3 regions of the Methylomonas sp. ZR1 genome follow, and region 2 is predicted to be linked to each of the others. Evidence: riboswitches for the same ligand, from Rfam matches in the RefSeq annotation. Region 2 holds a riboswitch; each other region holds the start of a gene.
The links. A riboswitch is a leader RNA that binds a small molecule or an ion and turns the genes downstream of it on or off. The one in region 2 is predicted to bind cyclic di-GMP.

Region 1 (11,324 bases), 3.2 Mb from region 2:
TGGCAGTGGGCGTATGGCATCGGCCAGCCGTATATCTGTGCTATGCGCTGAAAGGCAACCGCGTCGGTGTCGATACCTGGGTGTTGATCGGGCTGGTGGCGGCCGGCGGACAATTGAGCAGCAGCCAGGCGGTCGCTGCGGAAGTGGTTCGCCACTTCAATATCGGCGGCCAGTCCTTGAATAACGCGCTGATTCAATTTGCCGCGCAAGCCGAGTTGGAATTGATTTTTTCAGCGGACATGTTGCGTGAGCTCGCCAGTCCGGAGCTGCGCGGGGACATGTCGGCAGAGCAGGCGTTGACACACTTGCTGCATGGCAGCGGTTTTACCTACCGTTTTATCGATACCGACACGGTGACTTTGGAACGCAGTCCGGCGGCAAAAGAGGTGTCTAGCCTGCCGCCCCCTGTTACCTTGGATGCCATGACTGTCGTGGGCTCGAAAACAGCGGAGGCCGGTGCGGAAATCGCCACCGAGCCGATGCTTGACGAGGCGCGGACCTATGCCGTCAGGCATATTGCCAGCGCTACCGGAACCGACACGCCAATCAAGCAAATCCCGCAGTCGGTGCACGCGCTTAACCGCCCCTTGTTAGACGACCAGCAAACGATCAACCTCAGCGAATCCTTAGTCAATGTTAGCGGCATAGTGGCGCGCAATACGCTCTATAGTCCGGTTATCGAAGGCACATTAATTCGCGGTTTTCGTTCCGAACAACTGCTGGATGGCTTTACCCAGTACTACAACCCCGGTGACCGGGAAAGCACTATTAATATCGAAAGAATCGAGGTGCTGAAGGGTTCCAACGCTTTGCTTTACAGCGGCGGTTCGGGCTCGCCGGTGGGTGGGGTGGTGAATCTGCTTGCCAAATTGCCGCAGGCCAAAGTCTTCGGCGAAGCGGGTTTTAGAATCGGCAGCCACAGCTTTTATCAGCCGTTTTTCGATGTCAATCAACCGCTAAACGCCAATATTTTGTTGCGCATGACGGGCGAATATACCAACGCCAGAGATAACATCGACATAATCGAAACGCAGCGTTTTAACCTTAACCCGGCCCTGACGCTGACCGATAACGACCAAACCCGTTTGACGATCCAAGCCAAACTGTCGCGTTGGCAGCAACCGGAGTACCAGGGCTTGCCCGCCACCGGCAGCATCGCTGGCGATTTTGCTACCCGGCCCGATCTGTTCCCGGGGCCGGCCAATCTGCCCGATAGCCATTCAGATGCCGATGCGGTATGGGCTACGCTGGACCGGCAGCTCACCGGGAGCTGGCGCTTAAACCTGAAGGCGCGCTATGCGCAGGCTAAATTCGACGAGAAAATTCAGACCCTGTTCGGCAGCGATGGCCTGGTCGCGGATCGGCCCTTGCTGTCGGCATCGCGCTGGGCCCTGGTGAACGCCGAATTGTTTCAACAACAGCATGAACGCAGCGTATTGGGCAATTTACAGGGCAATTTCAAGTTGGGTCCTAGCGAAAACAATCTGTTGTTGGGCGCGGACTACAGCCGTTTGCAAGATGCCGGCTTTATCGAGGGCGATTTCGGCGCCTTAGGATTCGGCGTCGGTACGGTCGATCTGCGCGCACCGATATTTGACTCCCCTTATGCCGTACCCGGTCCGGGCCGGGAAAATCAGTTCATCGAAAACCTCACTTACGGCGCTTACCTGCAGTGGCAAAGCACGCTGTACCGGCGTTTGCATTGGCTGTCCGGTCTTAGGCTGGGCAAGGTGGGTATCGATTTTAATAACGCGCAAACCGGGGTAAATGTCACCACGGATACGCTGAAATGGTTGCCGCGCCTCGGCGGCGTGATCGACCTAAACGACGAGGTTTCCTGGTTTATTTCTTATAGCGAGGGCATGCGCGGCCAACCGTTTGTCAATTTCGTCGATACGCCGGCCCCGGAATTGTCGAATCATCTGGAAACCGGTCTGAAATTCAATTTTGCGAATCAATTCAGCGGCCAACTGGCGTTGTACCAAATCGAGCGCAGCCAGGTCGCGGTCACCGACAGCAGCGATTTCCTGCGGCGTTCGGTCGCCGCAGGGCAGCAACGCTCGCGCGGTATCGAAATGGATTTGCTCTGGCAACCGGTCGAGGGCTTCAGCGTGCTGGCAAACTATGCGCATACCGACGCCCGCTTCATGGACGACAAAGCCGGGGTGGCTGCCGGCAATCGCTTGGCTCAAGTTCCGGAAGATGCCGGGCGGCTCTGGGCGCATTACCGCTTTCAGCAAGATGAGTTGCAAGGTTTTAGCTTGGGCTTCGGCGTGTACGCCCGCGCCGGCGCTTATTTATCCAATAACAATCGCTTTAAAACCGCCGGCTACCACAGCTTCGACGCGGCGTTGGCTTACGAAACCGGGCGTTTCCAATGGGCGGCCACGGTCAAAAATCTCAGTGATGAGGATTATTTTCAGCCCTACGGCTATTTCGAGGGCCGGGTAGCGCCGGCAGCCGGCCGCGCCGGGTTTCTAAGTTTTTCAATCAAGTACTGATGCCGTCGTTAACTATTTGCCACAGGAGTTTTTCAGGAGCACCTCACTCAGGGATTTAGAGTGATGTCGTAAGGACCGCGACAAACATGCCACATCCGCCGCGAGACGGAGCCGGAAAGCCACGGGTCTTGGAGATTAAGACAGCCGGGTTACCTGCCAGTTTAAGACCCGAAATTCGGGTTGGCGATTTGCAGATTAACTTTAACCGTAATTTATTAAGGAATAAAAAATGACAATCTTGCACTACAACCGCACTCAATGGGTAAGCGCCGGCCTGCTCGCCTTCAGCGCATTGACCGCCGTTTTGGCGCCTGCTACAGCCAGCGCTGCACAAGTCAGCGGCGATGCCACCATTACCATCAACAATGCCGCTTTTGCGGCGGCATCGGTGAATGTCGGCAGTGGCTATCCGAATGGCTGGATTGTCGCGAAACATTGGGGTGCCAGCGACAATTTGCTGGGTATCACCGGCGCAACCACCGGCGGAACGACGCTATCGGCAACCGCCAACACAGCGATGTCGTTTGCGGTTAACGCCAACACCACGACCAACAGCTATCCGGCTGCCGGCCCCTATGGCCGTACCGAACAAGCCACGACGATGGACGCCGGCAATACCTCGGTCGGTCAAATCGGTCTGAGCGGCGCCTGGTTATTAACCAGCCAAGGCGGTAGCGGCATTTTGACGCCCTACGACTTTAGCCTGGTAAAAACCGGGAGCACCTGGAATATCAAAACCTACGATACCGGTTTTGGCTACCAAAATTTCTTGAAGCTGACCAACGTCTCCGAGTCGCTAAGCAGCAATGGCGAATTACTACTGAGCGGCGATTTGCAATGGACCGGTTTATGGGCCGGTTTGGTTGGCGCCAATACCAATGCCGTGGTCGGTACTTTTAGCCTGGCTCCCAGTACGGCGCCATCGGCGGTACCGGTACCGGCGGCGGTCTGGATGTTCGGCAGCGGGCTGCTGGGCTTGCTGGGTAAAAGTCGTAGAAAAGCCTCGGTCGCGGCTTAACGCGCAAAGTGGGCTTGGGGCGGTCGCCAAGATTCGCTCCGGGCAAGGACTTTCCAAAATAAATCCCTCTTCGTGCCCGCATGCCGCCTACTGCGGCCGCTTGTGTATTTAGGCAGGGAGAGGGCTTATTCTGACCATCCGCTGATAGGGATTTTATGAAGATCAACAAAAACTGTGGCTATCCCGCTTTGGTGGTACGGGCGATGCTAGCCATCGGTATGGGAATGGCCTCGGCAAGCGCCGACGCCGCGACATTGAATGCGCCATCCGGCGGTACGTTTACGATGAACCTGGACCGGAATGCGCTGGCACCTTATGCCGGGGGCTATTACTTGTCGACGTTTTGGAGTACGGCAACGTCCAATGCTGATAATCCGGCCAATACCGGCGACCATTTGCTTAGCCAACTCAATACCACCGAGATTTCCGGACTCAATCAGGTGTTCGAGTTGACGGCTATCGGTAGCGATCCCAGTCCGCAAGCCAGCCAGCGTTACGTCAAAGCCACATCAGCCGATTTTGCCATCGATACCGGCACGCTGGCCGGCGTGGCCGGGGCACAAGTGGGCATGACCGGCGTGCAGGGTTTTTATGCGCCGAACTGGCCGCCGACTGGAGCCGGCTTGGTCAACGGCGATTTTTCGCTGTTTTACGATGCCAACCGGCAAACTTTGGGCCGCACCGGTTGGTACCTGGCCAATAACATTTATTTCACGATGGCGGTGTACGACTTAAACAACCTGAGCCTGAGCTTTAGCAACCCCGGAAACTGGCAGTTGAGTGGCGATTTACTGATGTCGCCGGAAAACGCCGGCATGTTGCAAGGCGCGCAACTGGTCGATGTCGGCAGTTTCTGTTTGGGCACGGGTGCCTATGCCGGTTGCGGACAGGTATCGGCGGTGCCGCTACCCGCTGCGGTCTGGTTATTCGCTAGCGGCTTTTTGGGCTTTATCGGCATAGGCCGTAGGCCATATCTTTCAAGGAGTGTGACATTATGAAAATCAATAATCATCGATCATCCACCTGGCTATTAGCCGTTTTCGGTGTATTGTCGATCAGCCAAGCCCACGCCGCGACAGTCAGCGGCGGTGCGCTGGTCCTTAACCTAAACCGCGATGTGCTAATCGCCAGCCTTGATGTGAACGATTATCCGGACACGCCCACCGCGGACTTTCCGATTTGCTGCCGGCCTTCTATTTATCTGGAAGAGTTTTACGACGCTTCGGCGGCATCAAAAACCTTTGTTGAGCTGCGGGACGGCAATACGCCGGATTTGTACGATACGGTGGCCGATGAAATTCCGGCAACCGGGTTGCAATTTAGTGTCAACGGGGTGAGTCCGATAGTCAATCCGGGCGGGCGGCAGAACAGAAATACCACTTTCGCGTTCGAGCCCGGCAATTTGTTCAGCACTGCCAGCGGTAGTATCGGTCTGGGCGGTGTCATGCGTTTTAGGGTGGACGTAGATCCGCCGACCAATCGAGTGTTGTTGGGCGATATGACCTTGGAATACGATCCTACACTTGAAGCGGCAACGCCCGGGCGTTCCGGCTGGGTGATTACCAATCACATCGGTTTCGATGCGGGCGGTTTTGAGTTGTTTGATGTCACCACCGCAATAGTCGGGAATACGTTAAGCCTTAACGGCAATCTTGGGTTAGGGTGGGGCTTCGATCATCTGGGCGCTCGCGACGCTCGCTTGCGCGATACGCGCATTGGTACTTTCAGCTTGCAAACCACCGTGGTGTCGGGAGAAACGCCGGCGGCGGTGCCTTTGCCGACGGCGGTATGGCTGTTTGCCAGTGGCTTGGCGGGATTGGTTATGAATGGTCGTTCTAAAAGAGAGATCGTGTGATGAAACGGGATGAAGTTGCAGGATTGACTCGGCCGCTAACTGCCCCTGGCGAATGGCGTACACCCCTTTTCCGTAACGTTAGGCTGGTAAAAATCGCGGCAGGCTTAGGCATCGTTTTGACATTGACGACAGCCGCGCAGGCAGGGCCTTCCCCGGTAATAAGCTTTGGACAGTACCGTAGCCATCAAGTCAATGTCGATGCGGAGGGGCAAAACATCGCCGGCGACAAAGGCAACGAGCCGACGCTGGCCTTGAATCCGCTAAATCCCGCCAATATTGTCGTGGGCTGGCGTAAGTTCGATTCACCGCCCACTGCCGTCAAACACGGCGGCTATGCCTATAGCTTTGACGGCGGCGCGAGTTGGACTACCGGCATGCTGCCGGCCTTGCCGCTGCAAACTCGCACCGATCCGGTGTTGGAGGTCGATGCCTTGGGCAATTTCTATTACCAGTCTTTGGCGGTATCGGATAGCACTTCGGTGTTTAAATCCGGCGACGGCGGCGTGACTTGGTCGGAGCCCGTGTATCAGTTTAAAGGCGACAAGAACTGGCTGGCCATCGATAAAACCGGCGGTCCCAGCGACGGGTATATGTACAGCACCTGGCGGCGGCCGGCCGACAGTAACCCCGATCCAAATTATGTCCCCAAATATTTCATCCGATCCACGGACGGCGGTGTCAGCTATCAAGAACCGGATGCGGCATTGCCGGTGGCAAACTTTGGCTTTGGCCGGCTGACCATCGGCGCGGAAGGCGAGGTTTATCTATTCGGCGTCGATGAAACGATTTTGTCCGTCAGTGCCTTGGGCATAGTGCGTAGCGGGCACTATTTCCTGAAATCGGTTGATGCCAAAGATCCCGCCGCTTCACCCACCTTTACCGCGCAAAAGGTTGATATGGGCGGCAACAGCATGATGTTCCTGTCGCCGAGCTTGCAGTTGCCCAATCCCTTGGGTGGCGACGGCGATGTGCAAATTGCCGCCGATCAATCGGCCGGGCCGTTGCGCGGCAATATTTACCTGCTGGCGCATGTCTCCCCCTATGCCTGGCAAACCGGCGGCGATCCGCAGGATATTCATTTCGTGCGCAGCAGCGACGGCGGCGTTACCTGGTCGGCGCCGGTGCGGGTGAATGACGATCCACCCGCCGCCAACGCTTACCAATGGTTCCCGATGCTGGGCGTGGCGGCCAACTCCCGCCTCGACGCGGTGTGGTACGACACCCGCAACGGCAGCGGCAGCGCGCCGTATCGCTATTCGCAGCTTTACTACGCCTACTCCTGGGACGGCGGCGTAACCTGGAGCAAAAATCAGGCGGTCACGCCGGTGTTCAATACGCATCTGCCGTATAACATCGTGAACGGCGAAGAGCGGCAAGGCGACAAAATGGGCGATTACACCCAGTTAGTCTCCGACGCCAACGGCGCGCACATTGCTTACACCGCCACCTACCACGGCGAGCAGGATGTGTATTACCTGAACGTGTTTCCGGACTGTAACAACAACGGCAAATCGGATGTGCTGGATATTCAAAACCGGGTCAGCGGCGATACCAATTTGAATCATCTACCGGATAGCTGCGAGAACATCGCGGTAAAAGGCGATCTGGACGGCGACCGCGATGTCGATCAACTGGATTTGAACGTGGTCATTGCGGCACGCAACCAACCGGCTACCGGAATAGCCGATCCCCGTGATCTGGATAAAAACGGTGTGATCAATGTGTTGGATGTGCGCAAGCTGACTTTGCTGTGTACGCGCTCGCGCTGTGCGATTTAAACGAGCTTGATTCAAGCGGCTGGTAGTCAGATTTCTCCAATCTGACGCACGCACCGAAATTACTCCGTCATTCCCGCGCACGCGGGAATCCAGGGTGCCGAATATAGGACTAACAACGATGATGAAACAACTAAAAGCCGGCCTGGTCGGTATAGCATTATTCGCCGCCGGCGGTGTGGCCGATGCGGCCATTGATTTACATTTCACGCCCCGTAGCCAAACCGTCGAAGCCATTGAAATCGGTTTGAACATTTCCGGTTTGGGCGGCGCTGCGTTAGCAACGTATGACTTTAATATTCAGTTTGACCCAACACGTTTGGCCTTCGCCGGCGCGGTTTTCGGCGATCCGGTGTTGGGTGACGAACTGGATGTGTTTGACTTGGGTGGCAACAGTACCGCCGCCGATTTGCTCGCTTCCGGTGTGTTGAATCTGTTCGAGTCGTCCTTGGACGACGCGGCCGATTTACAAGCCCTGCAAGCCGACAGCTTTACGTTGGCGATCATCCGTTTCAATGTGCTGAGCAGCGGTAGCAGTCAGCTTGATTTACTGATTAACGGTCTGGCGGATGCCGGGGGTGACGGCTTGTCGGCAAACACAGCGCCGCTCACCATCAACCCGGTCGCCGCTGTGCCGTTACCGGGGATGGTTTGGCCGATGATCGGTGGGGTTTGGGTGGTGCTTAGGCGGCGTAGGAGTTAGTCAAAGTAGCCTGGATGAAGCGGAGCGTAATCCAGGCGCTCTTTGGAAATACTCCAGTTTTCGTTGCACTTCATTCTGACTTATTGCTAAGCACGTGTTTGGGTGATATACGGAACTTTGAATTACTTGTTAAGCATCACAATGTCCGACGCTCCCAAATACATCGTTCGCAGGCTCGAGCTCTCAGATGCCGGGGCCTTCTATTCAGCCGTCCGCGAGTCTATTGATGAACTCGTTTACTGGATGCCATGGTGCTCTAAGGACTATACACCGCTGGATGCGGAAAACTGGATCAAGACTACCATGCAACTCTGGGAAGCAGATGCCGAGTATCCTTTGGGCATCTTCGATGCTGTCTCAGGCGCAGTGATTGGCGGGACAGGCGTCAACCACATCAACCGAGCCTACCGGATTGGCAATATCGGTTACTGGGTGAGCTCGCGGCATACTGGTCAGGGAGTCGCTAGGTTCGCAGCACACCATTCGGCACAACTTGGATTCAGTCAACTGGGCCTGACCCGCCTTGAAATTGTCGTGCTTACTCACAACAAAGCAAGCCAACGGGTGGCTGAGTCGCTTGGTGCCAAACTGGAATGCGAAGCGAGGAACCGTCTCTACTTTCAAGGCAAGCCGCACAATGCTTTGGTCTACTCGCTCGTACCCGGGGACTTACGGTGATACCTAAGCCCTCGCTCAAGCTGACCTGCTATGGCAGGCCTTGTAAGTCCTGCTATAGCAGGTCAGCTTAGCCTCGTATGTCAGGGTGCGCGTTATCTGTTCGTTCCCTGACATACCCAAATGCGAGTATTGAATGTCACATAACCGCTTACGCGGCAATGTGGCCTAAGGCTACGATTCGCACGAAATTCGAAAGCCGCATTCCATGTTGGCATCAAGCGCGAAATTTTGTTCCGGGAGGTTCAAATCAGTTTCAGACGGCTATTGCACCTGGCGGGTGCCATTCTCTCGGTCGCTTTGGGAGTCGGCTTGTGGAAGCAGTGGACATTAATCTGCAACGAAGCGTGTGCGCCGGGGCGGGCGTTAATGATGATTTTGCTGAGCTTTTTGCTGCCGGCCGTGGCGTATTCGACGCTCTTGGTATGGACGGCTACACGTCCCAGCCCTGTTGCCCGCGTTATCTCCGCTGCTTTGACTTTTGCCAGCCTGATGGCGGCGATTTGGCTAAGTTTTTTTGCGTGAGGTAGCGCGGTTTGGGTTTATTTGCGTTCGCCGATTTTTGGCAGCCGATCCGCCAAACCCATCGCATGCCGCGTCAGCAGTTTTTTCGCAAACGGCAGGTGGTCCAGCATGGTCAATCCGGCGTTGCGGACGGCGGCCAGCGGTAAATTGTCGTTGGAGAACAGTTTCACCACGCTATTGGTGAAGCCTATGGTTTTACCGTGGTCTTGTTGGCGTTGCCGGCTGTAGTTTTTCAGCAGGCGGGCATCGCCCAAATCGCCATCGCGTTCGTGTTGGTCTATCAGCATTTCCGCCAATAAGGCCACATCGCGTATCCCTAAATTAAAGCCTTGGCCGGCCACCGGGTGCAGTTGATGCACGGCGTTGCCGATGATCACGGTGCGGCCGGAGACCATGCTTTCGGCGCGGATCAGGCTTAACGGAAATGCCCGGCGCGGTGCGGCCAGTTTTAGTTCGCCCAAGCGGTAACCGAAGCAGTTTTGCAGTTCGGCGAGAAATTCGCGGTCGCTGACGTTAATCAGGGTTTCCGCTTGTTCGTGAGTGCGCGTCCACACCACGGCCGATTGTTTGCCGGCCACCGGCAGCAAGGCCAACGGGCCGAATTCGGTGAAGCGTTCGAAGGCAATGTTGCGGTGCGGCAGCGCCGATTGCACGGTGGTGACCAGCGCGGTCTGGCCGTATTCGGTGATTTGCTGGGGAATTTCCAACAGCTTGCGCACCGTGGAGTTGCCGCCGTCCGCGCCGACCAGCAATTGCGCACTGACGTTTAACGAACTGCCGTCGTGCTGCTTCAAACTGACGTTCACCGCATCGCGGCCGGACATCAATCCGGCGACCCTAGTTTGATACAGGCAAACCGTGTCGGTTTTCTCGACCAGATCGGCCATGTGTTGTTCGATGTCGCGGGCGACGATCACATAACCCAAAGCTTCCACGCCCTGATCAGCCGCATCCAGCCGGGTTTTTCCGAAATGGCCGCGGTCCGAGACATGGATGTGTTTGATGGCGGTGGCTTTATCGGCCGCGCCGCGCCAGGCGCCCAAGTCGTTGAGTAGTTCCACGGTACCGGCCGCCAAGGCTAGCGCGCGGTCGCCGGCGGGGGAGTGGCGTAGTTGCTCGCGGCTATTGGCTTCGACCAGGGCTATCTTCAAGCCGCTGTTTTTCAGCGCCAGGGCCAGACAATTACCGGCTAGGCCGGCGCCGACAATGATCAGGTCGAAGTCGTGTTGCATCTGCTTTAGCCCAGTGCTATGGATCGATCGTAAAGCGTTTCCGGCGCGACATCTAGCTCACCCGGCCAACACACGGTACCCAGTCCGACATAGGCTTGATCGAATAGTGAGCGGTCCTTAAGTTTAATGAAAACGCCTTTATTCAGATAAGGGGACATGTCGAACAAGCGGTGCTCGCCGTTATCGAACCAAAGTTCCAGTTTATAGTTGTCTTTAGGCTGCACTTGAATCACGGATTCCATAATGACCTTCCTTTAGCGTAAAGGATCGATAGGGAAGAGTTTTTCGCCATTGATCGCCAAGTTCCAATCGGCTAACAAAGATTCCCGATGAATTTCAATCCAGGCCTGCACCAGCCCGGATTTGGCAAGCGGCAGGTCGTCGCCAAGTAATGAGCCGTCGGCTATGGAGAACGAGGCATTGTAGTCTTGATATTTGGCTTGGATATGCCGAAGTTTATGGCGCTCATCGTCGAAGAAATACATACAAATGACGATGCCATAAAACATGCTGATGGTTGGCATATCGAATTTCTCCGTCACGCTAGCTCGATTGCATTAACGCTTCGATGGCCGCTATCGACTTTGGCACGCCGCCAGTCAGTATCTCATGACCGTCTTTTGTTACCAAGACATCGTCTTCGATGCGAATGCCGATGCCGCGCCATTGTTTATCCACCGTTTCGCAGTAGGCCGGCACATACAGGCCCGGTTCCACGGTTAACACCATGCCCGGTTCCAGCAATCGCCATTCGTCCTTGATCTTGTAATCGCCGACGTCATGCACATCCATGCCCAGCCAGTGGCCGATGCGGTGCATGTAAAACTGTTTGTATTTTTCATCCTTGATTAGTTTTTTGGGTTTGCCTTTTAACAGGCCCAGTTCGATCAGGCCTTTGGTCAGGGTTTCCACCGAGGCGTCGTGGGCGTTGTTCCAGGGATTGCCGGGTTTGATTTCGGCCAGCGCCGCGGCTTGGGCATCCAGCACCAATTGGTACAACAACCTTTGCGGTTCGCTGAACTTGCCGGACACCGGGAAGG
Region 2 (11,324 bases):
GTTTCCGCAAGCACCGGTTGGACTGAGGGTAAACGATTTGCTGGCGCTGGCACGCCACCCCCATCGGCATTGGATGGCGAGCTGGTCAGCAGAAGACGAGGCCGCTCGATGCGAGGCCTTGCGTCTTACCGACCTGACGGAATTGGCTGGACAGCCGTTGGACAAACTTTCCGGCGGGCAGCGGCAACGCGCGTGGATAGCGATGATGCTGACCCAGTCCACGCCGGTCCTGCTGCTGGACGAACCCGGCAGCATGCTTGATCCCGGGCACCAGCTGGAATTGATCGCCTTGTTGCGGGCGTTGGCGGATGCCGGTCGCACCGTGGTTGTGGTAATGCACGACCTGGTTGCCGCGCGCCATGCGGATTGGTTGGTGGCCTTGGATAACGGCCGACTAGCGGCCTGCGGTTCCCCGGTGGATGTATTGAATCCGGTTTTATTGCGGCAGCTTTACGGCATCGATAGCCATATCCTGACCGCACCCGACGGTACACCTGTCGTCGTGCCGGTAAGACCAGCCGATTTGCCGTTGCCGCAAGCGCAGCCTTTGCCTGTGAGCATGGCTTCGGTCGGCCCGTCCGCCGAAGCGTCGGCTAGCCTAGCGGAGCGTCGTTTAGTGCTGTTGTTTGCGGTACTTCAATTCACCCTTTTACTTGATTATATGGTGCTGATGCCGCTGGGCGCGGCGCTGATGCGCGATTTCGACATGGGTCCGGCGCGCTTCGGATCCCTGGTTGGTGTCTATACGCTGGCCTCGGCGCTGACCAGTCTGCTCGGTGGTCGATGGATTGATCGCGGCGACCGCAAGCGCACCTTGTTGGCCTTGTACGCCGGATTTGTGGTCGCCACGCTGGCTTGCGGTCTTGCGGGGCAATTCGGCGAATTGCTGATCGCGCGGGCGTTGGCGGGCGCTTGCGCCGGGTTGATGAACGCAACCATGATGGCGATGATAGCCGACCACATCGAGCCCGAGCGCCGCGGCCAGGCCATCGGTACCATTATGTCAGCCTTCGGTGTGTGTGCCGTGATCGGTGTACCCTCGGGCTTGGGATTGGCGGCGTTGGGCGGCTGGAGAATTCCTTTTTTAGTGGTTGCGGCACTGTCTGCCTTGTGGTGGCTAAGACTGTACCGGGCCTTACCCCTGTCACCAGTTAGTGTCGGTGCCGGGCGCGGGAGTTTGCGTTCGCCGGCACTGGCCTTGGGTTGGGTGTTGAGCTTTTGCATCGTTTTTGCCGGTTTTCTGATCGTGCCTTATCTGGGCGCGCATTTGAACGGCACATTGGGTGTTGATTTACGTGATTTGTCCTGGATTTATCTTTGCGCCGGATTGGCGACTTTCGTTGTGGCGCGCGCTATTGGCCGTGCGGTGGATCGTTTCGGTGCCGCCGGGATTCTGGCTGTATTGATGGTCGCCAGCATCATTCCGTATCTGTGGTTGACTCAGTTACAACCGGGGCCGTTATGGCAAACGACGCTGGTGTTTGTGTTGTTTATGGCTTTAACCTCCACTCGGGCTATTCCGGCCTCGGTTTGGCTGATTGGCAGAGTGCCGCCACCGTTGCGGGGCCGCTACATGGCCGTCAATACCGCGAGCACCGAGGCCGCATCCGGTTTAGCAGCCTGGTGCGCGGGCTTGATGACCGGCGGGGATGGTGCCGTATTGCAGCATTTTGAACGCGTCGGCTGGCTGGCGGCAGGTGTCACCTGCGTGAGCTTGTGCTTGCTGGCCGGCTTACACCGCTTCGGCGCGTCGCAGGGGGCATCGACAACGACGGTGGATCATCTTACGCCGGTTCCCACGGCCGAATCATGAAACCGGCAAGACAGTCGTCACCTAGCGCCGGATTCGGTTCGCGCCCCGGCGTTGCACTGGTAAGTGGTGCCGCGCGCGGCATCGGCCAGGCGGTAGCCACCGTGTTGGCCGGCGAGGGCTTGACCGTGGTTGCGGCAGACATCGATATCGACGCTTTGCGTGAGGTTTGCCAGTCAATGCCGGGGCTATATCCGCTGGCGCTGGATTTACGCGATCGTGCCGGCCTGGAATCCGCAGTCGCTGGAGTCGAGGCCAAAATCGGCGAAATCGACTATCTGGTGAATGTCGCCGGCGTGCTACTTCCCGGTCATGGAGTGGATGCCAGTGACGAGGACTGGCTGGAAAGCTTTGCCGTAAACTGTCATGGCGTATTTGCGCTAAGCCGCGCGGTAGCTCGTCGGATGCGCGAGCGGCGGCGCGGGGCTATCGTGACCGTTGGTTCCAATGCCGCATCGACGCCGCGGACCGGTATGGCGGCCTACGCTGCATCCAAGGCAGCCGCCGCGCAATTCACCCGCTGTTTGGGCTTGGAACTGGCGGAATACGGCATTCGTTGCAATCTGGTGTCGCCGGGCTCGACCGAAACCGACATGCAGCGCCGCTTCTGGCGCGCCGGTGCCGGTAGCGCCGCGCAAGTCATCGAAGGATGCTTGGCGCAACATCGGCTGGGGATTCCGCTCGGCAAACTGGCCCAACCGGACGATATAGCTCACGCCGTGGCGTTTCTGTTGTCGGATCGAGCCGGACATATCACCCTTCAGGATTTAGTGATCGATGGTGGGGCGACGTTAGGTTAACGGCAAAATAGCCCGCGTGTGGCCACGATGAATTGCCCGTAAGAAGTTTGAAACTCGAGCGGTTCGTCTGCGCGTAAAGTGGTATGGCGGTCCCGATGCTGATGGCTACGAATGTCCGATATGAGCGAAGCTGTTTAACCTGAATATAAACCGAGAAAATGACGCCGGTGGTGTGCAATGCGATCTTCGCCGCCACCGGTGTGCGGATCCGGCAATTGCCGTTATTGCGTACCGATTTGAGCTGGAGTTGATATGGCTTACAATCGCCGGCACACCCGCAAGCGAGTAAATCATGGCCCATAACATCAATCATCTGCTCGAAGCCTATAGGCAATTGCAACGCGACCGGCAGGACAGCGTGCTAGCGACCATTATCGAAACCTTCGGCTCGACTTACCAAAAGGCCGGCGCACGCATGCTGATTACCCAAACCGGGGAGTTGGTCGGTTTGCTGGGCGGTGGATGCTTTGAGCGGGATTTGGTGGAGCAGGCCGGATCGGTGTTCGAAACCGGCCATGCCAAAACCTTGTTTTACGATATGCGTTCCGGCGAAGATGCGATTTGGGGTTTGGGTCTGGGTTGTAACGGCGCTGTTCGGGTTTTCTTGCAGTTATTAGAAGCTGAGCAAGAATTTAGTCCCTTGAATCTGCTGGTCGAAGCCGCCGAAGCGCAAGCGCATGGAGTATTGGTTACGGTGTTCGAGTCCGCGCATGCGGATTTTCCGGCAGGGCGCAGCCAGTTCTTGCCGGCCGCCATTGTCGGGGAACAGCCGATATTATCCAGCGCGCCGTTCCCCTCCGCCACAGCGGCGCTGCAAACGGCCTTGCAACAAAAACCGCGCATCGAAACTCATCCGCTTGACGGCCTGGACATCAAAGTCTTTTACGATCCGGTGCAACCGCCTTGGCAGTTGCTGATGTTCGGCGCTGGGGCCGACGCAATACCGCTGGTGAATTGTGCCAAATCCCTGGGGTGGCGCGTGACCTTGGTCGATCACCGGCCCGCGCATATCAAGCCCGAGCGCTTTCCTTTAGCCGATCAATTATTGCATCTGACCCCGGAACAGGTGGCGGATCAGCTGGATTTGCATCGCTTCAACGCCATTATGCTGATGACCCACAACATCGAATACGACCAACGCTTTCTGCAAGCCATCGTCCACTGTCGGGCGGCGTTTATCGGTCTGCTGGGTCCGGCGCATCGCAAACAACGGCTGTTGCACAGCTTGGGCGATGATGCCGCGTTGATAGCCGAACGGGTATTCGGCCCTGTAGGACTGGATATAGGCGCGCAAACCCCGGAAGAGATTGCCTTGTCCATCGTGGCCGGCATTCAGGCCCAGCTTAACGGCCGTAGCGGCTTGCAACTAGGCAATGACGTAGTCGCGATCAAGCATGTCTGCAGCCCTGGATAATGTGCATGCCGGCGACTGAGAATGCCTCAGCGCTGAGCGTGGACAAATTACGGGAATGATTTATCGCGGCTTTTTGCCGATAAATAGGGGCTATTTTCTAGGAATCCCCCTTTTCAGAAGCCGGTGCTTGCAAGATTTCTTGCCATACATAACGTTGTGACTTAGCTAAGGCGCTGTTATTCACTTTTCAGCCTTGCATGGTTTGCAAGTCACCGGCCTTAGCCGGTGACTGTGGGCTGCAATTTAAACCGCGTTAGGGTGCCAAATACGCTTCGAAAGGCTGTATGGGCGATGCATTGCCTTGGGCGCCAACCGCGTCAATGGTCAGAAATTCATCTTTACCCAGAACGGCTCCCAGCGGATTACCGCCGCTTACTGTCTGCTCCACGCCAACATGGCCGTGGGGTATTTTGATTTCGGGGTGATCAAAGGGGGCTTTTTCGTAGCGGACTCTTTCATCGGTCAAGGTTTTCAGGAAGGCGATCAGGTCGGCGCGGTTTTGCGCATCCAGTTGTAGATTGGGCTGCGGAAATACCCGAGTAACTTGTTTGCTGTCGTAGGCAAAATTTCCGCCTCGCGAATAAAATTCGATCGCTTGTTCCAGCGTAGCCATGCTGCCGTTGTGCATGTATGGTCCGGTTAACTCGATATTGCGTAGCGAGGGGATTTTAAATGTCGAGTCGACAGACGCTACCATTTTCCGGGTATTGGGCTTGTTCAACTCCGCTAAAGCGGCAGCTGTCGTGGGCAAAAAGGCATTGTTTGCGGGCAGGAAACAGTTCTCCGTACTTTGTGGTTGGGGTCTTATGCCGTCGGTGATGGTAAACAAGCTCGGCAGCGAATAAGGCAGTTTGATATTTAGAGCAAGGGCTTCCTGAAAATCGCAGGCTCTCACTTTAGTGACATCTTCATCCAGTACAGCGGCATTATTGCCCGCCAAATGCTGTAAATATTGCTTACTGAACGATAGCGGGTTACCAAAGTCGTCGACGCCGCCTGCGCCAATATCAGCCGTTTCTTCGGTGACGCCTGTAGAAGAAAAGCCGGTATCGAAAAATGCGGTGACTGGGGCGTTTTTGATAAGCAATGGTATGCGATTGACCACATTGGTGGATGCGCTGATGAAGAAAGTCGGTTCACCGAAGGCTTCCGGATGAGTTTTGGCAATGGCCGCATTGGCGTTGATCGATGCCGCGCTGAAGTTGGGTCCTAAATGGCAGAGCGCGCACTGATTTTTTCTGAATTGTTTTAAGCCGTTCAATTCCGACGCGCTGAGTTCCATGGGTTGATTGCCGGCGTCGCGGGCGCTGTTGTCGAAGGGCGATTCGTCCGAAATCAATGTGCTTTCATAGAGTTGGATGGCCAGGCCAAAGAACATGCCAAAGTTGGCTTCGGTTTGATTATAGGGCGCAAACCCTTTGGGGGCCGGAATTGGCGGGTTACCGCTGTACGACCAGTATTTTGGATTGAATGCCTGCATGATCAGCAGCTTATACAGAGTGTTCATGCCGGGTTTGCTATTGAGGCTGTAAGGTCCCAATACACTGTCTTCAGGATGTACTTTTTGGTTTTGCAACGGGCGGCGTAACAGCAGCTTTCTACCGAGTTCCATCAAGGTCCGGTTGCGGCAGGCCATTTCGGTAGTGTTTTGTGGCGGAGCTACCGCTAATGACGCCAGCGAGGAATTGATTAAATGCAGGCGCTGCTTAATTAGCGTCGTGGCGTTCTGTTTTACCCAGACGCCGGCGTCGGGATCTCGGTCGCCCCAAGGACTGCTGCCGTTAAACACATTGTTGGCGCGGCCGTCCCAAAAATTGCGATGATTAAACACCGCATTGATCACGCTGGGCGCATTGCGTGGCGTTACTTTGCGGGTGCCGACCGCGCCGGCATGAAACAGGCTGTCGACGCTGCGGCTGCAGGTGTCGTTAGGCGCTGTGTAGCGGTCCACTGCTCTGAATTCACCACCGAAAGTACCGGACGAACCGACTACATTGTCAGTGTCATAGAGGATCGCGGAATGCTCTTGGAATGGATCTTCCCTTTGATGTAGCGGAAAGTCGCCAATGCTGAGGGTATGATTGGGTCCCAAAGACCCACCCGTCATGGCATTGCTGAATGTTTGATCGCTTAAGGGGCTGGATTGGCCGCCCGGAGCAAGCTGATTTTTTACTCTGCCGTCGGCGCCGGCGTGAAAGTGGCAGGACGCACAGGCCATGCCGTCGCTACCCACGTTAGTATCCCAGAACAGCGCTTTGCCCAAGGCAATCGCGGCGTTCTTGTTGACGACAATAGGGTCCGGGCCGTCCAGTAGGCCGGGAACAGGCGGAACGGGCAAATGCTTCAGGCTTATCGGCATGGGCCCTAGTGCCAATTCGACCGCGGCGGCGCTGAAACTGAGCAGTACACCTCCGGCTAAAACAATCGCTAATTGGCTATGACGAAACAATGTCATGGTGAAACTCCACTGAGAAATGGTTGGTTGGCAACAAATACGGCCAAAACGCCCGCATCAGCGGGCTCAAGCTATAAAAAAGGCCGATAAACCACAAAGCGTAATTTATCGGCCATCCTTTATTCCTTTGGCGAAGTCCCTCGCCAAACTTCCTTTTTTATCGGAACATCGGCTTATGTGCTGGGTGTTGGCTTACGCTTTAGCGTTGCGTTTGCCTCTGCCTATAAAGCCGGCCAGTGCCGTACCGAACAGCCATACAGCGGAGGGTACTGGCACCGCCGCTGGCGTGTAGGTAGAAGGGGCGGCCGACGCGGAAATGTTCAAAGAGATGCCGGCACTGCTTCCGAGGACGTCTGCACCGCCGACGAACACGGCATACCAGCCAGCTTGCAAGTCGTTCAGCGTCAAGGTCGCGAATCTTTTGGTGTTGGCAAAAGCAGGGTTGCCGGTGACGCCTATAGTGCCGGATACGCCGGTTTCATACAGGTCGTCGATACTGACATCGTGGGCGCCGGAGTCGATGACACCGCCGAAAGAGTTAACGTAGTTTTTGCTTGAGGAGCTGACGTAGCCCAGGGTTTCGACAATGCCGTCCGCGCCGGTTGCCCACATTATGCCTGGATCGCCGGCTTGGCCGACCGAGTTAAATTTGTGAATTTGGCCGGTTAGCTCGGCCGGTGTATCGACGCCGACCGTTTCACCCGAATAAGCCACATTGGTTCTGAAAATTGAAAAAGCCGGAAAGTTTGCCGCGGACGAACGCGCGTCGACAGTCACGGATTGGGCTGATGAGCTTAAATAAAAGTTGGTAAATGCCCCTTGCATGCCCCAGCCATCATTGGACAGAGACGGATTGCCCGCGAAGCCCAAATTGCTGGAATTAAAACTGGGGTTTGAGATGCTGGTGCCCAGCTCGAGAGTGTTATCGGCACCTGACCAAGCCGCCGCAGCAGGTTGAGCAACGGCAAGGGTTAGCGCGGCGGAGGATAGGGTGATTTTAAAAATAGTTTGTAAATCGATGTTCATTTTTGAGTGTCTCCAATATCTACCACATCGTTGTTTACGATTGTGGTAGATTTAAGTTGCTGTTTAATTTGGATTTGTCTGAGTATTTCGGGCCTGGCAGCCAAAAGATAGACATCTCCAAAGGATTTAGACATGCATTGCGAGGGGTGAGTCGACAGCTGATGTCGGCTGACCTTTTCGCTCTTGTTTGCCGGGGTTTACGCGGTGCGGCGTTTGCCGAATACACCGAATCCCATTAGTGCAGAACCGAATAACCAAACGGCCCCTGGCACCGGCACTGCGCTAACACCCTCGCCGGTTATGGTCAAAGGCAGGCTGGCTCCTGTGACGTAGTCAGTGGCGGTCAGGGTAATTTGATAGTCGAAATGATCTTGACCGGTGGCGCCCGTTATCGGGTTGACGCCGGTCGCACCGGTGATGGTGTCGCCCTTGTTGAAGCCCAGTACGGCTTCTTCGATGGTCAGAGAGTAATCGCCAAAAGCAATAATGTAATTGCCCACGTCCAATGCAGTAGCCAGATAGGAGTCTCGGCTCAACAAGCTGCCATCGGCCCATCCGCCGGTATTGCCGGGTATGGTGTAGGCTGGACTGTCGTCACCGCTGACGATTTCGGTAGTCAGTGAGACTGTGTCCTGAAAAATGCGGAATTGGCTATCTGCCAGTGTTAGTTCGCCGTCGCCGTTTATATCGACATACGCGCCGGGATGCGCGCCCCAGCCCGCTGCGTAGCCTTCATTCGCCAGGACATCGATTATCACATTGGCAGCCGATGACAAGGAGAACGAATAGAAATCGATTGTGGTACCGGCGCCGTGAACCGGGTCGACGGTTTTATAGATGGTGCCGTTTACGGTCTCGGCTTGTACATTGCCGAGGCCTAAAAGTGAAATAGCAAGTGTTGCAGCCACCTTTTTCAAGGCAGGCGCATGTTTCGTGTTAACAGACATATTTCAATTCCTTTCATAGTAAGACGAAGATTTTTACCGGTAGGTTTTACCGGCGACATTCAATGTTTCGCAATTCCCTTTGCGAGTCGTTGCCTAGCGCACTTACGCCGGATGCCGCGATGCCAGGCTCTTACTTTCCGGTCCTTTGTGTACGGTAAGTGCTGGGCCGATGGCTTCCCGCGCAATTTGAACAGCCTTAAAACCGCTATGTATTTCAATATTCCTGAATTGATCACGCTACGCTATGGTTGCGAGAGAGACCGTCCAAAGAGTTTTAAATACCGGGCTTGCTTGCGTAGTGAGTTAAACAACGGGTTTAGCTAATCAGGTGATACAACAAACTATTCCTGACCAGTGAGCGAGCGCTATGGGTAGTTGTCGGTGTATGAATCTCGACCGGCTAGACCCTTCTCTTACCCGCTCATAAGAGGCAGCTCGACTATCTGAATCAGATCCGCAGCTTTCCGGCCCCGCCTTGCGACGAGTGTGGCGACTTGGTGGCTGCGCCCAGGAGGGTGCAGCACTATTTGTAATGCAAAACGTGCGCCAAAATATATTTAAGCGTGGATTTGTAGTGCTTTTCTATGGCTATGTTCATATAAAACAATGGGATAAGCTGTTTTATTTGATAGGGTGGAGTAGTAATAAGTGTGGCGGTTTTCTGGGGTTTTAGATGGCTATAACGCTATGCAGGGTGTGTTATTTCGCGTATTTTGGGTTATATCCCTTATTTTATTTAAGAGATTTTGGGTGGCAGCTTTGAGTTTGCGCCGTAAGGGTAAAAGTCATAAGTTCGGGTAGTGATATACCAAGCTGGCTGCTTAAAAATCAGGGTGCTGGAACGAAGGTTGGGAACGAATTCCGAAATAAAAATCCAACGTTCTCATGCGTATCATGACTTCGTCGGCAATCGACGACCAGCCTCGCCGGAGCTTTAGTCATCTGCCAATTGCTGACGAAAATCACTCTGTCCCAGAAAAGGTTGATTCCTCTAATCGCCTTTGCCATCAGGTGGAAAAGGCATTTTTTGCATTTAAGGCGATGGCATGGCATAGCTACTGGTTAAGCTAAAAACACCGCTTGGTTCTTGCCAGCCTTGTAGTTACGCGGTATTGCGCTTTGGGCGGCTGTGTTATGACGACACTATCCAATATTTCCAACACAAAATTTTCAAACTTAAATTAAGATGCCCGACACTTTCACCGAGGATAGATATGAATAAAACCGATGCCATTTTGAACAAGGGTCAGAAGCTCTATGAAGACGATGCCTACATTTTGTTGTGGACGAAATTTTTTGGCCTGAGCCTGCTGGCGCTGACCTCTTACTATGTCTACGATAAACAAAAGCAACGGCTGATCAAGCTCATGAGCAGAGAAAAAACCTATCTGATGAGCATCAGTTACTACCTAACCCACGATTATGGTTTTACCCCGACAATGGTGCTGGAAGGTATCAGTTTATTTAAGGATATTTCGGTGGCAATTGCCGATAGAGGCTGCGAGATCTGGAAGACCTTCTTTGCGGAAACCGCCAAAGATAAAGCCAGGACGTATGCGGTCCGGGGCATCCGCAAGGATAAAAAAGCCAAGGCTTGAGTTTCCACACCTTATGCATTTTGTGCTTGGAGGCCGTCAATAAGTCGCGGACAAAACCCTGGTCAGTTTTTAACTGCTCGAGCGGCAATCTCTTTATAGGAATAGTCAGTGCAGGAATCATCCACTAAAAAACGCACGCCAATTTTTGGCAACAAACCTTTGGCTCGACCTACCAAAAGGCCACCGCGCGCATGTTGATTACCCAAACCGGCGAGTTGGTCGGTTTGCTGGGTCCGGTGCATCGCAAGCAGCGGCTGCTGCACAGCTTGGGCGACAACGCGGCACTGATAGTCGAACGGGTATTCCGCCCGTTCGGTTTGGACATCGGCGCGCAAACTCCGGAAGAAATTGCCTTGTCGATAGTGGCCGGCATTCAGACCCAGCTCAACGGTCGTAGCGGCTGGCAACTGGGGAAAGAGCCGGTTGCGCTCAAACATGCCTGCAGCCATGGATAATGTGCATGCCGTCATCGTGGCGGCCGGTGCCTCCAGCCGGATGGGCAGTCCCAAGCAATTACTGATTTGGCAGGAGCGTCCATTACTGGCGCATGCGCTTGTCAATGCGCAAGCCGTGTTGGCGGAGCGGACGTTGGTGGTATTGGGCGCAAATGCTGAGGCGATAAAAGCCGCGGTCGATTTGAGCGGCAGCAAAGTGGTATTGAATCCGAGTTGGGCGGACGGTATGGCCGGTTCGATTCGGGCTGGTATCCAGGCTGTGCCGGACTCAGCTAGCGCGGTATTGTTGATGCTGTGCGATCAACCCTTGATTAGCGCCGCGCATCTGCAAAGTTTGCTTAGCGCTTGGCAAAACGCGCCGGAGCGTATTGTGGTTAGTCAGTATGCGGAGTCGTTTGGCGTACCGGCGGTGTTTCCGGCTGCTTATTTTCCCCAGCTAGCCAGCTTGACCGGCGACCGGGGAGCCAAGCCCTTGTTACTGCGCTTCGAGGACACGCTGGTAAAAGTGCCGTTGCGGGAAGCGGAACTGGATGTCGACACCTCGAGCGATTACCAGCGCTTGCATGCACTCAATGAGATGTAGCCCATGATTGCCCAACCGCTTGACGCCTACTTACAGCGTATTCGCGAGCTATTCATCGAACTAGGCATTCCGGAAGAACTGCCGGCAGGTAGAGGTTTGGCATTATGCCGCGAGCCTTTAGAGTTGATCGTCGCGGAAACCACGCCGCAAGGCAGAGCGTATTATCTCACGGCGGAAGCGGCCGTTGCATGGCACGCATTGAAACAAGCCGCTGCCGAGGAGGGCATTACGCTATT
Region 3 (8,406 bases), 1.6 Mb from region 2:
TGAATGTGAGTTTTCTTTTGAGACATTAATTCATTTGATGGCAAAACAAATTATTGAAAAACATAATTTTATAGTATTGCCTGAGCTTAAAATATCCATGTCTATGGAGGATGATGATGGGGTTAACCATTCTGAAGAAGTTCAGGTTTTTGAAGAAACTAATTTAATGTTCAGTCGCGTTGTTTTGGAGCAGCGTTTAGGCGAAATTCGGCCCGACATAATCGGATACACTGAAGGTCAACAACCGTTTTTGATTGAAATAGCTGTTACTAATTTTTCAAGTTCTCAAAAAAAGCAGAAAATTAGAAGCCTAGCTTTACCTGCAATAGAAATAGATCTGTCGGATGTTCGTGACAACGTTACTGAAAATGAACTGACAGAATATGTAATAAAAAACTCAGAGAAAAAAAAGTGGCTATCTAATCCAAAAGCTGTACAAGCAAAGAAAGATCTAGAAGAAAAACTAAAGGCAAAAATTGACGAAGAAAATAAAAAAATCGCCAACAGAATAATAAGTCTTCAGTCGACTTCAAGTCAAAAGCCTAATAAAACAATATTCGTTGTTCGGGACAAAAAATCCACTAACTCTCTCGGTGGAATCAATCATTACGATCCTAGATGGTTTGTTTGCGAAGCTTGCAGGTACTTATTTTCGAAATCTTTAATAGAAGCACCTTATTTAATTAGTACTATTCAATGTCCAGAATGTGGATTTGATGTGTTAACAAGTACATAACACCAATCATTCGGATAAAGAAATGGCTAAAAAATCAAAATCTGCCTACGTCTGCACCGAATGCGGTGCCGATTTTCCTGGCTGGTCCGGGCAGTGCAATCAGTGCGGGGCGTGGAACAGCATCAAGGAAGTGAAGCTGAGTAGCGGTAAAACCGCGCGCGATAACTCCGGTTATGCCGGCAGTCGCAGCGAAGTGCGTTTGTTGTCCGAAGTCAACCTGGCCCAAGCCGAACGGATTTCCAGCGGTCTGGCCGAGTTCGACCGGGTACTGGGCGGCGGCATTGTCTCCGGTAGCGTGGTGTTGATTGGCGGCGCGCCGGGCGCGGGCAAGAGTACCATTCTGTTGCAAGCCATCGCCCATATCGCCCAGCAATTGCCGGTGTTGTACGTGTCCGGTGAGGAATCGCTGCAACAGATTGCTGAGCGCGCGCACCGTCTGCAATTGAATACGGCTGGCATCAAGATGCTAGCGGAAACCTCGGTGCAACAGATTTGCCAAGTCTTGGACGAGGAACAGCCCAAAGTGGTGATCATCGATTCGATTCAGGTGATGTACACCGCCGATTCCGATTCGGCGCCGGGTTCGGTGTCGCAGGTGCGCGAATCCGCCAGCTATCTGACCCAATATGCCAAACGTACCGGCGTGTCGTTTTTCATGGTCGGCCATGTGACCAAGGATCAATCGTTGGCCGGGCCCATGACCTTGAGCCATATCGTCGATGCGCAAGTGGTGTTGTCGTCCACCGACGATTCGCGCTTTAGAGTGTTGCGCGCCGACAAGAATCGCTTCGGCAGCGTCGGCGAACTGGGTTTTTTCGCGATGGAAAGCAGTGGCTTGAAGGAAGTGAAAAACCCGTCGGCGATGTTTTTATCGAGAGCGGAAAAGCCCTCGCCGGGTAGCGTGGTGACTGTGCTGTGGGAAGGCACCCGGCCCTTGCTGGTGGAGATTCAGGCCCTGGTCACCGAAAGTCAGTACGGCAATCCGCGCCGGTTGGCGGTGGGTTTGGATCAAAACCGGCTAGCCATGTTGCTGGCGGTGTTGTCGCGCCACGGCGGGATTTTTACCGGCAACGACGAGATTTACGCCAATGTGGTCGGCGGTATCAAGGTGTCCGAAACCAGTACCGACCTGGCAATTATGGTCGGTGTGGTCTCCAGCCTGCGCGACCGGATTATTCCTTACGACACGGTGTTCTTCGGCGAGGTGGGTTTAAACGGTGAGATTCGCCCGGTCGCCAACGGTCACGCTAGGCTCAACGAGGCGGCCAAGCACGGTTTTAAACGGGCCATCATCCCGAAAAGCAACAAACCCAAGGATCCGGTGAAAAACTTGCAAATTCATGCAGTCAGTAACATTCAAGAAGCGCTGGCCGTGCTGGCGGATTTATAATTGCTGCCCATAATCAATGCCAAACTTCGTCAGGGAACGATATGAAAAACACAGCAGTCGTCAACGCTAAATTTGGCCGTAACGATCCGTGCCCATGCGGCAGCGGCAAGAAATACAAAGCCTGTTGTCTAAAACTGGCCGAAGCGGCGGCGAGGCCGGTTATACCCAGTGTGGACGACGCCTTAAAGCAAGCCTGGCAAGCCGTGGCCCGGCGCGATATGGCGGGTACGTTGCATGGGTTTCGGCAAGTGTTAGCGATCCAACCCAATCATGCGGAAGCACTGGCCGGATTGGGACAGGCTTTGTGTTGGCAGCAGCAGCGCCGGGAAGGCTTAGCCTATCTACAGCAGGCCGCTCTTCAACTGGAAATCGACGCTCAGCAAACCCGCAATATCCGTTTTATGCTGGAGCTGGCCGAACAATTGCATCACTGGGGCGATCTGGATACCGCGCTGAAACTGACCGAATTGGCGGTTAAGCTGGAACCTGAAAATCCTGCCGCACTGAATAATCGCGCCCTGTATTTGACGCGGGTTAATCGATTCGAAGAGGCTTTGCCGTTTGCCAGCAAGGTTTGCGAATTACGCCCCGACGATCCAGCCTGCAATAACATGCTGGCGGTGTTGGAGGCGCATTTAAACCGATTGCCGGCAGCCAAGCAGCGCTTTCAGACCGTAATAGCCGCTAATCGCAATATGCAGCAGACTGCACGTGCCTGGCAGGAGTTGGTAGGGGTGCTGGATAAGCTGGAAGAATATGAAGCATCGTTTGCGGCTTGCCAGCAAGCTAAGGCTTTGTATAAGCAATTACCTGAAATCAGCTCGCTTGACGCCGGACAAGTGTTTCGTGCGATTCAACGTAACAAGCAGGGCTTTGATCAGGCGTTATTGCATCGATGGGCGCTAAGCGACTTTGCCGATAACTTACCGGTGCCGACGTTTCTGCTGGGCTTTTTGCGTTCCGGCACGACGTTGACCGAGCAAGTACTGGCGGCGCACCCCGAGGTGTTTACCTCCGATGAAAATGATCTGATTCATGGTTTGATTCAAGAGCTGCAAAGGTTGAGTGGTGTGCGAGAAGACATTCCGGCCGCCCTCCGCCAGCTTGGTCTGGATGATGTCCGGAAGTTACGTGCGTACTATTGGCGGCGGGTTGGCGAAGAATACGGCGCGGATGCGTTGAATAAATGCTTTATCGATAAAGTGGCGCTGAATAGTATCGATATAGGCTTGATTAGCTGCCTATTTCCGGAGGCCAGGATTATCTTTGCGCTACGCGATCCGCGCGATGTGTGTCTGAGTTGCTTTCAACAGGCGTTTAAGCCGTCTAGCGTGACAGTCAATCTACTGAGCTGGGAAGGTGTCGCCAAGCAATATGCCGCTGTGATGGATCTGTGGCTGTACATGAAGCCGATGATGCAGCCGCGTTATATGGAATTGCGTTACGAGGACACGGTTAACGATTTCGAAAACAGTTTTCGCCGGGTGTTTGAGTTATTGGATTTGGAGTGGGTGGCCGAAGTTAGCGCGTTTCACGAGAAGGCTAAGGGCCGTTACATTGCCACGCCGAGTTTTGCCGCTGTCGCTCAGCCGATTTATTCGCGCTCGGTGGCGCGTTGGCAGCATTATGAAAGTTTTTACGAACCCGTGTTGCCGATCTTGGCGCCGTATATCGATGCGTTCGGTTACGAATGAAGCGAATGGGCAGGGTTGTTCAAGCTTTTTGATCAAGCAGGCTAGATTCTAGCGGATGTAGAAGTGGAGCTTCCGTGCCCCCGGTCATCCTTGACCGACACCGATCCAATTTCTTGCTGATTAACCTGGCCCTTGATCACACTGGTAATTAAGGGCGCCGGGTTAAAAATCAGCTTTAAGTGACATAGATACGTCTCAGACGTTTTCTGTGGTTTTGCGTTTGCCGAAACCGACTAAGCCGGCCATCGCGCTACCGAACAGCCAAACTGCACCCGGCACGGGTACCGGTGATGCGGCGGCGGAGATGGTAGCGGTATAGGCCAGATTGGCGCCGCCTACCGTGCCGTCGTAACCACCCAAAATCAGTGTGTAAGTACCGGCAGTCAGGAAACGGGTCAGCGTCGCGGTGGCGGTGGTGCCTTGAGTGGCTGCGAAGGCCCAGGCGTTTGCGTCAACCAAACCCAGCGTTGTGCCAAGTGGGCTGGCAGCCATGGGATTTAGAGCACCGTTGTTCAGGTATTCTTGATGACGACTGCTGCTACCCGCGGTATCCCAGCCGCTCCACAAACCAAAAGCCGGGCGCAGATTGGAGCCGTCCGACGATACGGTGATAGTCACTTCTGCGTCGGCATGCAGTTCAAACAAACCGTAATCGGCGGTATGCCCCCAGTTTGTCGCGCCGTCTTTATAAGCTTTGGCGCCCATGCCTATGCCGTGGCCGCTGGCGGTTTGCGAGTTGGCAACGCCGCCGTCATTGTGGATCATCGCTACCCAGGTGGCGGGCAAATTGCCAATATAGCCTGGATCGCCGGCAGACCATGGGCCTGCGGCAGAACCGTCCGGTAAGGGATCTCCGGAAGCTAAATTGTAGGTTACGTGAGCGCTAGCCATGCCGCTGATCGACATTAACGCGCCCATGGCGCCGGCTAATGCTAGTTTCTTAAAGGTTAAGTTTGCAGTCATTTTGGATCTCTATCGAATCAAATATATGAGTGTAAGCCTGTTGTTAAACAGTGCTTGGTGAGGAGATTACCGTTGTTTGGCGGCAATCCCGCTGGGTAATTAAGCCGCTAGTGCTTGTTTGCGGCGGCCGAAACCGATCAAGCCGGCCATCGCGCTGCCGAACAGCCAGACTGCGCCTGGAACAGGCACTGCCGAAGTGGTAACCAGTACGTCGTAGGTTACGCCATCGAGCGCGCCGCCACCGTGCGCGCCTACAACCAAGGTATAAAAGCCATTGGTGTGCAACCCGGGTGTGCCTGTGGCATTCCACTCGGCTTGGTCGAACACAAACGAGTAGAACAAGGTGTCGGAAGTGCTGCTCATGCTGGCTGTCCAGATAGCTTCGCCCAAGCTTGAGCCTTGCAGGCCCGTTTCGCCGATTGTGGCAGCCGCGTTACGGTCAGATGTGGAACTGCTGTCCACATTGCGATACAGGGCCACGTCCAATAAGCCGTTAAATTGGCTGTAATCGGCGTCGTTTTTCACGGTAATGGTGGTTTTGATATTGCCCGCGCTGGCGCAGTTAGCGCTTGCTGTGTTTGCGCCGCAGCTAATATGAATCAAGCCATAGTCCAGTCCCAGGCCGGTTGATGCCGAATTGCCTGCTACCGCTAAGTAAGGATGGTCGCCATCAGCCGGTAGGTCGGCCATGATGGTGCCCCAGGTGGCGGCGTTGGTGCCGCCGTTTTTGTCCGAGTAAGCTTTCCACAAGCTACCGATAGTGTTGGTGCCGAAGCTAGGGTTTGAGCTAATAAGGTTTGCTGTCAGTGCGCCATCGTTGTCTGTAGCGCTGGAGCCGGTATGTAATTCGCGTTTGGTGAAACCTGTAGCTGTTGTATGCTGACCTGAATACCACATATAGGGCAGGTTGCCTGCTACTTCTGTGGCTGTCTCAGCCGCGGTACCTGTGCCCGGAATTAAGGTGTTCGCGTTTAAGTCGCCGACTGTATAAACGTTGGTACCGTTGGCGACTCTATTGGTGCCGTTGGAGTTTGCAGATACACCGTCTGTACCGTTGATGCTGTTGGCGATGCCGAAGCCGATGGCGGAGTTACCGGAGGCTACTGTGCCCGCGCCGGTCAGGTTGTAGTAAGAGTGCGCGAATGCTTGACTGGAAACAGCCGCCAGGCCAGTTGTCAAAATAGCTGCTATAGCCGTTTTATGAAAGATCATGATCGTCCTCTTTGTTATTGGAATTAAAGGTAACAGCGAAACTGACAAAACTTGACCAACAGCAGCGAGCCAAACTTTGCCCTCGCCCATGGCGCGCATGGGGGCAATCCGGCCTTCTTTAAATCGTTTTTTAAGAACCGTGATTTTCCGGCCCCGCCTCACGACGGGTGTGGCAAAGCTTGCTTTCAGAGATTTGCTCATTCCGCCAGCGGCAGACATGGCAGGGATAGAGACCTACTAACCGCTTTTCGGAAAGCAAACCACGAAGCAAGTACACTAGTTAAAGCGAATAGTGGGCCAACTTAATAAAATATATAAATATCATTGTATTGCTGCTTATTTTGCCTGGGATGGCATGAGTGAGCTGCGGGCGAAATTCAGCGAAATAGCTCATACGCTTATTTTAAATAACACAGTTCAATTGCTGGGAAATAATCCCCGCTTGGTGGTGAAGTTTGTTTTGGTGGATTTGATTAGGAATTTCTTTCTTTTCTAGTCGTTTATTGTTAGGTTGTTGCGCCGCTCATTGGGTTGGCACGAGATTTTTCAGTGGAGAGATGTATGCAAAAAACCGATAAAACCCCGCTGTGGGTGTTCCTGGCCCTGTCCAGTATAGAAACCCGCAAAGGCGCGTTACTGTTGATCTGGAGTAGTATTGTTTTTACTCTTTACTGTGTGCCTTGGCCGCTCTATTTCGATGGCAATGGCTGGGTTGCCAAATTATTTTTGATCGACGATTGGGAATGGTTTGCGATGATGCTGCCTATGACGTTTTGGTACTGGCTGAGCATGAGATGGGTGGATAAAAACGGCGGCTGGCGTTTGGCTGGTGCGTGATATGCCGCACTATTTTTTGGAGGCATGATTCGTCAGATCGTGACGCTTGTTCCTAAAAGATTAGCTCGTAGATTATCTTTCGATCTTGTAAGCGGCGAGCTTGATTCCGTATTTGCTCTGGCACCTAGTGGTTGGAGTGAAGGTTGCTATCAAAAATCGATTGAATACTTAGGTGGCCGCCATCCAGGTTTGATCGGCTTTCCACCTTGGTAAGCAAGCGCCGGTAGTATCTAGCGGCGATGCTTTCTTCAATTTAGTGTTGTTTCTATGCTTTCACACATTCTGCCTAAAGCCGAAATATCCATTCGCGAAAACCTGCGGTGGTTATACATTCTTAGAAATTTGATGCTGTTTGCCGTTACGGTGGCGGTGTTTATTGCGGTGAACGGCCTGGGTATTAATTTGCCTCAAAACCAGCTGTGGCTGGCGATTTTTGCGATTTCCATACTCAATCTGTACACCTGGCTGCGGCTGAGAACCCCGGAAGAAGTTACCGAGCACGAGATTTTTTCGCAAATATGCATGGATGTACTGGCGTTGGCCTATTTACTTTATTTGACCGGCGGCGCGTCAAACCCGATCATTTGGGTGTTTCTGCTGCCTTTGATTGTAACTGCCATCATGCTGCCGCAGGCTTATGCCTGGAATATGGTGATCATTACCTCCTGCGTGTATACGGTGCTGATTGCCTACAACGTACCCTTGCCGGCAGTCGAGCCGCACATGGCCCATCCGGCGATGACGGAGATGACGCCGGAAATGAGCCTGCAAATGCATTTGATGAACGACCGGCGTTATTTCAATCTGCATGTATTCGGTATGTGGTTTGGTTTTGTGTTTAGCGCCGGCTTAGTCGCTTTTTTTGTGGTCGAACTGTCCAAGACCTTGAAAGAGCGGGAGCGTAATTTAGCGGATGCCCGCGAGAGTGCGCTACGCGACGAGCGCGTGGTGTCCCTAGGCACCTTGGCGGCCAGCGCCGCGCATGATATGGGTACGCCGCTGGGGACGATCGCCATTTTGACGCATGAGATGGCGGAAGAGCTGTCGGCGCATCGCTATCCGGATCTGCATCAGAAACTGATGATTGTGCAGCAGCAGATTGATCGCTGCAAACAAGCTTTGTCGGTGATGTCGGCCTCCGCCGGCGAGATGCGGGCGGAATCCGGCAAGGTGATGCTGGTGAGCGAATATATCGATGAAGTATTAGGCCAGTGGCGCACGCATAAAGCCGCTACCCGGCTCAAGCTATTTATTTCGCCGAATGTGGATATGGAAGCGCGCGTGATTGCGGAACGTACGGTGACTCACTCCATCATTAATATCCTAAATAACGCTGCCGAGGCATCGCCGGTCGATGCGGGCATCGAGTTTCATGTGGAATGGGATGACGAAACACTAAACTTGAAAATCCGGGATTTCGGTCCAGGCTTGCCGGCTGAATTTATCGAGTTTGCAGGGCACCAACCGGTCAAGAGCAATAAGCAAGGTATGGGAGTTGGCTTGTTTTTGACTTATACCACTATCAAGCGACTCGGCGGTAAAATACAGTTCAGTAATTTAGAGTCGGGCGGTGC

Region 1: linked by a shared signal. The riboswitch ahead of DDY07_RS22915 (hypothetical protein) and the one ahead of DDY07_RS08150 (hypothetical protein) in region 2 are both predicted to bind cyclic di-GMP.
Region 3: linked by a shared signal. The riboswitch ahead of DDY07_RS23980 (hypothetical protein) and the one ahead of DDY07_RS08150 (hypothetical protein) in region 2 are both predicted to bind cyclic di-GMP.

What each region holds. Positions count from the first base shown of each region.
Region 1 covers NZ_RCST01000001.1:4,998,477-5,009,800, forward strand. Annotated here, with positions in the region: gene DDY07_RS22910 (TonB-dependent receptor) at 1-2,501, shown strand, start outside; cyclic di-GMP riboswitch class I at 2,580-2,658, shown strand; gene DDY07_RS22915 (hypothetical protein) at 2,731-3,519, shown strand; gene DDY07_RS22920 (hypothetical protein) at 3,675-4,517, shown strand; gene DDY07_RS22925 (hypothetical protein) at 4,514-5,374, shown strand; gene DDY07_RS22930 (hypothetical protein) at 5,374-7,152, shown strand; gene DDY07_RS22935 (cohesin domain-containing protein) at 7,271-7,852, shown strand; gene DDY07_RS22940 (GNAT family N-acetyltransferase) at 7,994-8,530, shown strand; gene DDY07_RS22945 (hypothetical protein) at 8,897-9,052, shown strand; gene ubiH (2-octaprenyl-6-methoxyphenyl hydroxylase) at 9,070-10,284, opposite strand; gene DDY07_RS22955 (DUF2442 domain-containing protein) at 10,290-10,526, opposite strand; gene DDY07_RS22960 (DUF4160 domain-containing protein) at 10,539-10,808, opposite strand; gene pepP (Xaa-Pro aminopeptidase) at 10,828-11,324, opposite strand, start outside.
Region 2 covers NZ_RCST01000001.1:1,770,124-1,781,447, reverse strand. Annotated here, with positions in the region: gene DDY07_RS23865 (MFS transporter) at 1-1,813, shown strand, start outside; gene DDY07_RS08170 (2,3-dihydro-2,3-dihydroxybenzoate dehydrogenase) at 1,810-2,610, shown strand; gene DDY07_RS08165 (XdhC family protein) at 2,903-4,024, shown strand; gene DDY07_RS08160 (cytochrome-c peroxidase) at 4,278-6,479, opposite strand; gene DDY07_RS08155 (hypothetical protein) at 6,672-7,505, opposite strand; gene DDY07_RS08150 (hypothetical protein) at 7,703-8,452, opposite strand; cyclic di-GMP riboswitch class I at 8,879-8,953, opposite strand; gene DDY07_RS08145 (hypothetical protein) at 9,667-10,050, shown strand; partial or broken gene DDY07_RS08140 (XdhC family protein) at 10,239-10,505, shown strand; gene DDY07_RS08135 (NTP transferase domain-containing protein) at 10,498-11,088, shown strand; gene DDY07_RS08130 (D-alanyl-D-alanine carboxypeptidase family protein) at 11,092-11,324, shown strand, end outside.
Region 3 covers NZ_RCST01000001.1:124,037-132,442, forward strand. Annotated here, with positions in the region: gene DDY07_RS00575 (hypothetical protein) at 1-736, shown strand, start outside; gene radA (DNA repair protein RadA) at 759-2,126, shown strand; gene DDY07_RS23790 (sulfotransferase) at 2,168-3,820, shown strand; gene DDY07_RS00590 (hypothetical protein) at 4,016-4,783, opposite strand; gene DDY07_RS23980 (hypothetical protein) at 4,883-5,995, opposite strand; cyclic di-GMP riboswitch class I at 6,095-6,179, opposite strand; gene DDY07_RS00600 (hypothetical protein) at 6,557-6,832, shown strand; gene DDY07_RS00605 (hypothetical protein) at 6,857-7,045, shown strand; gene DDY07_RS00610 (ATP-binding protein) at 7,100-8,406, shown strand, end outside.